Regions from separate parts of the Novosphingobium sp. PY1 genome, predicted to be linked through region 2. Evidence: riboswitches for the same ligand, from Rfam matches in the RefSeq annotation. Region 2 holds a riboswitch; the other holds the start of a gene.
The links. Region 2 has a riboswitch for cobalamin ahead of J3474_RS14955 (TonB-dependent siderophore receptor). Riboswitches for the same ligand answer to the same signal wherever they lie in the genome.

Region 1 (4,764 bases), 720 kb from region 2:
GCGTAGGCCGGATTGCGCAGGCGGTCCCCCGCGGCATAGCGGGTGCCGTCCGGCTTGGAGAAATACGCGACGGCATCGGGCGCGGAGGATTGCGGTGCGCGCTCCATCCGGATCATGCCCGCAAGGCGGGGGCTGACGATGAAGCCGTCCTCGGCAAGATTGCGGGCCGGCTTCAGCAGGTCCGCCCAGGCGAGCTTGCCGTGATCGTGATGGGCCATGTCTAGCATGGCCACGGCCCCGGGCACGCCGGTTGAAATGCCGCCAAGAACCGCATCGAAGAAAGGCAGTCGGTTGCCGTCATCGTCGAGGAAGAGGCGGTCGGTCGCGCCGGCAGGCGCGGTTTCGCGCCCGTCGTAGTATGTCGCCTTGCGGCTCTTCGCGTCGTAGTAGACCATGAAGGCGCCGCCGCCGATCCCCGAACTCTGCGGTTCGACAAGGCCGAGGACCGCCTGGATCGCCACTGCGGCGTCGACCGCCGAGCCGCCCTTGCGCAGCACGTCCACCCCTGCCTTCACCGCCAGGGGATTGGCCGCCGCGACCATTGCATGCTTTGCAAACCCGGCCTGTTCGCGCTCCGGTACTTCGGACCGTGCGGTCTGCTCGACGGTTGCTGCAGGGGGCGGACTGGCCTGGGAAACGCTGGCCTGGGAAACGGTCGTCAGTGTCAGTGCGGCAAGGCCGACGGACAGGAAAAGGCGGCGCAATAGGGTTCTCCGCGGGGTAGCTTCAATCGATCTTGTCGCGGCGATGGCCCCTTCAGTCAGGGACTCGCGCGATCGCCGGGACGGAACCTAACAGTTCCGTCCGGCAGGTATAGGGGCTTGCGGCGAGGACATTTCTGCTTGCAGTGCGCTGCCGTTGGCTAGAGGTCGATCCCCGGCTGCGCCTTGATGCCATTGCGGAAAGCGTGCTTCTCGTCACCGATCCTGCTTACCGTGTCGGCCAGTTCGATGAATTCGGCATGGGCCGCGCGCCCGGTGATTACCACGTGCTGCATCTCCGGCCGGTTCCTGATCGCAGGAAGGACTTCTTCCAGCGTGAGGTAGCCGTAATTGATGAGGTACGTCAGTTCATCGAGCACGACGAGCGAGATCTCAGGATCGGCCAGCGCGGCCTTTGCCTTGGTCCACCCGGCCTGCGCAGCGGCAATGTCGCGCTGGCGGTTCTGGGTTTCCCAGGTGAAGCCCTCGCCGCAGTTCTCCCAGGTGACGCCCGGCTGCACGGAAAGGAAAGCGCGTTCGCCTACGTCGACCTTGCTCTTGATGAACTGGAATACCGCCGCCGTGCGCCCGTAGCCCAGCGTGCGAACCACCATGCCGAAGGCGCTGGAGGACTTGCCCTTGCCGTTTCCTGTAAGAACGAGCACCAGCCCCTTGTCGATCCTGGCTGCAGCAATGCGCGCATCGACTACGGACTTGAGCTTGCGGGTCCGTTCCTTGTGGCGGCGGTCTTCTTCGGCGAGATTTTCGGTATCGGTCATAGCGGTTTGGCCTCTCTCGGGGGTGGCATGCGGCGGGGCGAAGGAGAGTCCGGCAAGTTTGGCATTCACTCGGGTTTCCTCTTCGACGCACGCACGATTGTCGTTTGCCAAGGGATTGCCCGCAGGATGCGAGGCCCTCGTCCGCCCGGTTCATCCCGCCCGCGCGAAGGAACGACGGTAGCGGGCCGGTTTCCTGACTTTCCGGATCGCCGCGCCTTTCGCCGCCTTCTCGAACAGGGTGTGCCCGTTCAATGGCATAGTGGCGATGCGCTCACCGGTCACAGTTGCGGGAGCAGTGCCGCAGATGCAGCGAAGACTTCGCTGCCCGGACTTCCCGATTAAGCCCTTGCGGGCACCCGTTACGGCCCCGCGGATAGGCCAGGGCAAGTCTGCCTGCAAGCATATTGCGCTTGCGAAGGGCATGACTGCGCGATACTTGCCGGGCTGCGACAGGTTCCCCGCAAGGGGATCAAAAGGGAATTCGGGTGCAAGTCCCGGGCTGCCCCTGCAACTGTAAGCGGCGAGCCATCCGGCCATTTCGCCATTGGGACCCCAAGCCGGTCCTGAGAAGGCGGCCGGAGCGGCGCTGACCCGTGAGCCAGGAGACCTGCCTGCCGCAGTCGTTCTTCATCCGGGCAGGGCGCACCGGGTGTTCGAGGGCCCCGTTATGGCGGGGTCACCCCTCGCGCAACGACAGTCATCGTCTCGCCGGTTGGGATTCCGGTGGGGCTGGAGCCGTTTGCAAGGAGGGAGCGCCGCCATGCTCTTGATGTCATTTTGTCGTCCGCGCTCGGGAGCGTTACGCTGATGCTGCGTGCAGTCGACGCAAACGCCTCGGTTGTGGTCTGCTCGACCTGTCGCCATGCCGAAACCGAACGTGAGGACGAACACGGCGAGCGCGGCGGTGCGCGGTTGGCCTCCGTGATGCGCGAGGTGCAGGCAGGCGATCCAGCGCTGGCCGCCGTTAGCGTTCAGGAAATGCCGTGCCTGTTCGCCTGCAAGCGTTTCTGCACCGTGCATATCCGGGCGCCCGGCAAGATGGGATATGTCTTGGGAGACTTCGCCCCTGACCGTGAGGCCGCGCACGCGATTCTCAGCTATGCTGCGCAACATGCCGAAAGCGAAGAAGGCGTCGTCCCCTATCGCAGCTGGCCGCAGGGCGTGAAGGGGCACTTCATCACCCGCACCCCGCCAGAAGGCTTCTTGTGCACATGATCCGGTTCGAAAGCCGCGAAGCCTTTGCCGCAGCGCTCCTGGATCTGCCCGAGGCCAACAAGGTCGCGCAGGCCGCCGCACAGTTGCGCCAGGACGCCTTGACCAAGCCGCTGGGCTCGCTCGGTCGACTGGAAGACATCGCTATTTTCATGGCCTCGTGGCAGGGGAGGGAACGACCGGTGCTGGAGGGCATCCGTGCGGCGATCTTCGCCGGCAACCACGGTGTCGCCGCAAAGGCGGTCAGTGCCTATCCGCCCGAAGTGACCGCGCAGATGGTCGCCAACTTCGCGGCGGGCGGGGCGGCTATCAACGCCCTGGCCGGCGCTTGCGGTGCAGAACTGGTCATCGTGCCGATCGAGCTGGACCGTCCGACGGCGGACTTCGTCGAGCAGCCTGCCATGAGCGAGGAAGATTGCCTGGCCGCGCTCAATACGGGGGCTGCGGTCGTCGAAGAGGGGTTGGACCTGCTTTTCGTGGGCGAAATGGGGATAGGAAACACCACGCCCGCAGCCGCTCTGTGCGCGCAGGCCTGCAATGGCAAAGCTGCCGAGTGGGTCGGTGCCGGAACGGGTCTCGACAGGGACGGTATCGCCTACAAACAGTCCGTCGTTGCACAGGCCCTGTCCTTTCACGGTGCCCGCTGCACCGATGCTTTCGAAACCTTGCGCCGATTGGGAGGGCGCGAGATTGCTGCAATAGCCGGGGCCATTCTCGCTGCCCGGATCAAGCGCATTCCGGTGCTGCTCGACGGGTTCATCGTCTGCGCCTCCATAGCGCCGCTGGTGGTCGATCAGCCGCGTTTCGCAGCGCACTGCCTTGCCGCTCACTGCTCCATGGAAGCAGCCCATGCCAGGTTGCTGGACTGGCTTGGCCTTGCCCCCCTGCTGCAACTGGGGATGCGGCTGGGCGAGGGCACCGGTGCAGCGGTGGCGGCGCAGCTTGTGCGCTCGGCAATTGCTGCGCACAACGGCATGGCGACATTTGCCGAAGCCAGGGTCGCAGGCGTTGTATGACGAGCTTCATGCTGCACCTCATGCGGCACGGAGCTCCGCAGCGACCCGGCCTGATGCTCGGCCACCTCGACGAGCCGCCGTTGGCTTGCGGCATCACAGCCTGCCTTGAACGTGCTCGCGCTGTTGCCTGCAAGCAGGTTCGGTGTTCGGACCTTGCCCGCTCATGGCTTCCGGCTCGGGAGATATCGGCGCAGCGCGGCCTCGCAGCGCAAATCGACCCGCGCTGGCGTGAACTCGATTTCGGTGCGTGGGACGGCCAGCCTCCGCAGCAAGTGCACAGTGACGCGCTTGCCCGGTTCTGGGACGATCCGGATGCCTATCCTCCGCCGCAAGGCGAAACATGGTCGGCTCTCGTCTCTCGCGTGGGAGAAGCACTGGCGGATATCCGCGATAATTGCCTCGTGGTGGCCCATGGCGGCTCGATCCGTGCTGCGGTCTCCTGCCTCACCGGGCTCGATCATCGCGGCGTCTGGGCATTCGACCTGCCATACGGCGCGTTGCTCAGCCTGCGGGTATGGCCGGGAAGCAAGAGTGCTGGGCAGGTCATAGCGCTTGAGACGACCGCGCCATGATCCGCCGCTTCGTTCTCGCCATGCAGTTCACCACGCGCGTGCCCCTGCCGAACGTGAAGGCCGACGAGGCGGACTTCGCCGCGCTGCTGCGCTATTTCCCGCTCGTGGGGCTGGTTGTCGGCGCGGTCGTGGCAGGCGCCTGGTGGCTGGGATCGCTGCAAGGCGCCTGGCTGGCGGCACTGCTTGCACTGGTGGCCTGGGTGGCGGTGACGGGCGCATTGCATCTCGACGGACTGGCCGACGTGGCCGATGCGGCCGGTGCCGCGCATGGCAATCCAGCGCGGCTTTCCGAAGTGCTGGCCGATCCGCGTGTCGGCAGCTTCGGCGTCGTCGTCGTCGTGCTGCAATTGCTCGCCAAGTTCGCATTGCTGCAACATATTAGCCTCGCTGAATTACCGCTGCTCTGCATCCTGCCGGGACTTGCGCGCATCGCCCCCCTGTTCTGGGCAAGGATGCTTCCGCCCCTGCACGAAGGACTGGGCAG
Region 2 (4,764 bases):
CCATAGGCAGCGGAGAAGCGGATCGTCATGTCAGGCGGGCCCTTTGTGTCGTTGTTCTGATCGCCACCCTTATGACGATGATGCTCTAAGTGTTTGTAATGGCCTATGGTTGCCGAATTCTTGCCATGGCCTCACGGTGCCCCGAAAGGAGACAGGTCGCGCCGGGTCAGGTGCCCGGCTGGGCGATCCAGCGGCCGCTATTGGCGTATTGCGGCTTGATGTCGCCGGTTTCGGGCAGCTTCTGCGCCCGGTAGAGTGCTTCGCCGCCGCGTTCGCGAATGGCGCTGGAATAGATCGGCGCGGGCGCGGTCTTGGCGGCGGCTGTCTCGATCGGGCTTGTCGCGGCAGTCGGCGCTGCCCCTTGCGCATCGAACTTGCGCTGGATCGCCACCGGATCGAGCGTGTCTGCCGCCGCCATGGTGGGCGAAGCGGTGTCGCGGGGGTGCGGCGCGGCTGCCGGTTCGCCGCCCAGGTAGGCGAAGCGGAAGGCGCCCGGGCGGCCCGCCGCGCCATGGAAGCTGTAGAAGCGATGCGCCCCGATGGTGCCGAGGTAATCGAGGCTCGCAGCCCAGTAGGGATGGACCTGCACGGTGTGGTAATGCGTCGCCAGGCCGACCGGGGCATAGACGTAGCCCGACAGCGCGGCGCGGGCGACCTGCATCGCCCGGTCCCAGAAATAGCGCGAAGGTTTGCGGGCGAGCGAGCCGTCGCAGGTGAACGAGAACTGGCAGCCGGTGGAGCGTTCCGATCCTTCGTAGACCACGCCGCACACGGTATTGGGATAGGCCGGGTGGGCCACCCGGTTGAGCACGACCTGCGCAACCGCACGCTGGCCGGCTTCGGCCTCGCTTGCGGCTTCATAGTATATGGCGGCGGTCATGCACTGCAGCGCGCGGGTGCGGTCGATGCCGCTGGCATCGATGGTGAGCGGGCGGGCAGGGGCGCGGGCTTCAGGGGCCGGTGCGTCCGCGTCCCCGGCGTCGGAATGGATGCCTTCGCCCACCTGCAGGGGCGCGGCTTCCTGTTCGAGGTAATAGAAGGCGGAGCCGGGAAAACTCGATCCGGCGCGCTCGAAGGGCATCGGCTCGGGGGTCTGCGCCTCGGCCGTGGCAGCGGCGATGGTGAAGCGGTCCCAGTGTCCCGGTGAGGCGAAGGCAGGCAGGGCGATGGCGGCAAGGCCTGCAGCAGCCACGCTCCAGCGCCGCTGCAGATGGGCGCGGTGCGCATGCCGGTTCCTGCGCCCGCGCTCGAACCGGGCCGCGAAGTCGCGCGGGCGCGCCTCGCTTTCGCCGATCAGGGCCATCAGGGCAGGTGGCTCGGTCACTCGGTTCCTTTCGCTCGCCTTGTCAAAGTGCGCACCGTCAATGTGCGCCACTTCAACGTGCGCCCCGTCAACGTGGCTCGTCGGCGCATCCTGCGCCTAACCCGCCTATCGATCCGGCGCATCCGCTCCGTGGTCGCCGTCCCGAAGCGACACACCGCCGCCTTGTAGCCTTAACCGGTAAACAAACCGGTTGCGCGGGCAGGTACTTGCGCGGCCGTGCTTGCAAAGCCTGCAACACCGCAGTATCCGCCCGGCCACGTCACGGGTTGTCCGGCTTGCCGGACCTAAGAGGGAAGCCGGTTCGATTCCGGCGCTGTCCCCGCAACTGTGACCGGGGAGTTCCGTCCCGATTGGCCACTGGCGTCTTGTCACAAGGATGCCGGGAAGGTGGGGCGGCGCTATGATCCGGGAGCCAGGAGACCTGCCAGTGATGGTCGTTCCGCGCCGGGCGGGTTGGACCGGAATGCAGCGAGTCATGCGCCGTGAAGGCGCGGCCTCAGCCACGAGCGACGCTTCGTTCAGGTTGGAGGTTTGTACGTGAAGTATCTGTATCTGCTCGGCACCGCGCTTGCCGTGTCCACACCCGCTCTTGTTTCCCCCGCTCTTGCCGATGAGGCCGATGTCGCGCCGTTCGTTCCGCTGGGTGACGCGATCACGGTGATCGCGACCGGCAGCGCGCTGCGCGTCGATCAGGCGGGGCAGCCCGTCAGCGTCGTCGGCAGCGAGGAGATCGATTCCATCCAGGGGCCGGACGTCGCCCGCGTGCTGGAGCGCCTGCCGGGCGTGACCTTCAGCCGTAACGGCAGCATCGGCGGGACGACGAGCCTGTTCGTGCGCGGCGCCAATTCCCAGCAGCTTCTGGTGCTGGTCGACGGCCTGCGCGTTGCGGACATTGCCGCGCCCAGCGGCGGGTTCGATTTCGGCAACCTGATGACCGGGCCGGTCGGCAGGGTCGAACTGCTGCGCGGCTCGAACTCGGTCGTCTGGGGATCGGAAGCCATCGGCGGCGTGCTGGCGATCACCAGCCGCGACGTCAACGGCGTCGAGGGCTCGGCAGAGTATGGCGCGCGCGACAGCTTCGACGGGCAGGTTTCGGCCGGGCTTTCCGGCGAGACCTACGGCGTCAACCTCAATGGCGGTTACATGCGCACCGATGGCATCAGCCAGGCGGCGTCCGGTACCGAGGCCGACGGCTTCAGGCAGTGGCGGGCCGGTGGCCGTGCCCACGTCGATCTGGTGCCGGGCCTTACCGCCAGCGTGGTGGGCCGCTTTACCGATGGCACGCTCGACCTCGATGGCTATCCGGCGCCGGATTACACTTTCGCCGATACGCCCGAGTACCAGAAGACCCGCGAGCTGGGCGGCCGCGCGGGGCTGACGTGGACCGGCGATGCGCTCACGCTCGATGCAGGCTATCAGGTTTCGGACACCCGCCGCCGTTACTACGACCCGACGATCTCGGACCAGTTCAATTCCGAAACGCAGGGCCGCAGCGAAAGGGCGGAACTGAGTGGCTCCTACGACGCCACCGATGCCGTCCGGCTCGACTTCGGGGGCGCCCATGAATGGTCGCACATCAAGTCCGACGATTTCCTCTACGGCTCGCGCATTCGCGCCGACGCGGAACTGACGAGCGTGCATGGCCTGCTCGGCTACTACGGCAATCTGTTCAGCCTGGCCGCGGGCGTGCGCTACGACGACCACTCCAATTTCGGCGACAAGTGGACCTTCGGTGCCAACGGCAGCGTCACCGTGGCGGCGGGCTGGCGCATCCGCGCCTCCTACGGCGAAGGCTTCAAGGTGCCCACGCTCTATCAGCTGTTCTCCGAATACGGCAATCCCGACCTGATGCCCGAGCGCAGCCGCAGCTACGATGCCGGGATCGAGTATGGCGACCGCAACGGCCCGCTGCACTTCGCGGTCACCGGCTTTCGCCGCGACAGCCGCAACCTGATCGACTACGTCTCGTGCTTCGGATCGAGCGATGCGCTTTGCGGGGATGGCCGCTACGGTTTCTATGCCAATGTCGGGAAGGCCCGCGCAACCGGCGCCGAGATCGAGTTGGGCGCCCGGGTTTCCGAGCGCCTGCGTGCCAGCGCGGTCTATACTTACGTCAAGTCGGTGAACCGCACGGCCGGCGATCTCAACCGGGGCAACGACCTTGCCCGCCGTCCGCGCAATGCACTCACCGTCTCGGCCGACTGGGACGCGCCGCTTGAAGGGCTGACGCTGGGCGGCGATATCCGCATGGTGTCCGACAGCTACAACGACAATTACAATACGACCCCGCTGGACGGTTACGTGACCGCGACCCTGCGGGCGAGCTACACGATAGCGCAGCGCTACGAAGTCTTCGCGCGCATCGAGAACCTGACCGATGCCGATTACACGACGGTCTCGGGCTACGGCACGCCGGGCCGCTCGGCCTATGCCGGGGTTCGGGTGAAGATGTGACCCTGTCGCTTCCCCCGCAGTCCGGGAGGACCGGAGGGAAGCATCTGGCGCGGGCCCTGGTCCGCGCCGGGGTCCTTGCGCTGGCATGGGCCTGCATATCGGGTTGCGGGGGTGGCCATTCCGGGGCCGCCCCGCTTGCCGCGCGGGGCGATCCGGCCCACCCGACCATCGTCTCGCTCAATCCCTGCACCGATGCGATCCTGGCCGAAGTGACCGGGCCGGGCCAGTTGCTGGCGATCTCGGGCTACAGCCACGATGCCCAGTCCACTTCGATGGACCTTGCCAAGGCGCGCCGTTACCGCGCGGTCTCGGGCACGGTGGAGGAAGTCGCCGCCATCGGCCCGAAAGTGGTTGTCGCCAGCAGTTTCCTGCCGCCCGCCACGGCCAGCGCGCTCGACGAGCTGGGCTTCAAGGTGGTGAAGATGCCGATTGCGCCGGACCTTGAGGCTGCGCGCGGCCAGATCCGGGAACTTGCGGGCCTCACCGGCCATCCCGAACTGGGCAAGCGCCTGATCGGCCGGATCGACGAGGCGCTGGCCCGCGCCGCGCCGGCCCGGGGCGCTACGCCCGTACCGGCGCTGGTCTGGGAATCGGCAGGGCTGGTCGCAGGTGACGACACCCTGATCGTTGACATGATGAAGCACACCGGCTTTACGAACGCGGCCAGTGCACGCGGGCTTTCGCAGGCCGATTTCCTGCCGCTCGAGAAAGTACTGGCCGATCCGCCGCGCGTCGTCTTCGCAGTTGGCAATCCGCTGGCCGAAGAGGACCGCATGCTGCATCACCCCGCTCTCGCGAGCCTGAGCCGCATGAAGCGTTTTCCGCTCGATCGTTCGATCCTCTGGTGCGGCGGCCCGACGATCCCGCGCGCCATCGACGCGCTCGGACGCGCCCGGCGCGAACTGGACCGGCAGGACGCGGCGATGCGGACGGCACGGGTGCGATGAACCCGCGCCTCGTCCTCCTGCTGCTGGCCGGCCTGCTGG

Region 1: another riboswitch for cobalamin. It lies ahead of J3474_RS11540 (DUF1636 domain-containing protein); the one in region 2 lies ahead of J3474_RS14955 (TonB-dependent siderophore receptor).

Annotation. Positions count from the first base shown of each region.
Region 1 is NZ_BLTI01000008.1:26,852-31,615, forward strand. Features, by position in the region: gene ggt (gamma-glutamyltransferase) at 1-704, opposite strand, end outside; gene cobO (cob(I)yrinic acid a,c-diamide adenosyltransferase) at 863-1,480, opposite strand; cobalamin riboswitch at 1,646-1,855, opposite strand; cobalamin riboswitch at 1,915-2,110, shown strand; gene J3474_RS11540 (DUF1636 domain-containing protein) at 2,288-2,695, shown strand; gene cobT (nicotinate-nucleotide--dimethylbenzimidazole phosphoribosyltransferase) at 2,692-3,708, shown strand; gene J3474_RS11550 (histidine phosphatase family protein) at 3,705-4,280, shown strand; gene cobS (adenosylcobinamide-GDP ribazoletransferase) at 4,280-4,764, shown strand, end outside.
Region 2 is NZ_BLTI01000008.1:750,694-755,457, reverse strand. Features, by position in the region: gene J3474_RS14965 (hypothetical protein) at 1-29, opposite strand, end outside; gene J3474_RS14960 (cell wall hydrolase) at 167-1,375, opposite strand; cobalamin riboswitch at 1,571-1,768, shown strand; gene J3474_RS14955 (TonB-dependent siderophore receptor) at 1,862-3,778, shown strand; gene J3474_RS14950 (ABC transporter substrate-binding protein) at 3,775-4,725, shown strand; gene J3474_RS14945 (iron ABC transporter permease) at 4,722-4,764, shown strand, end outside.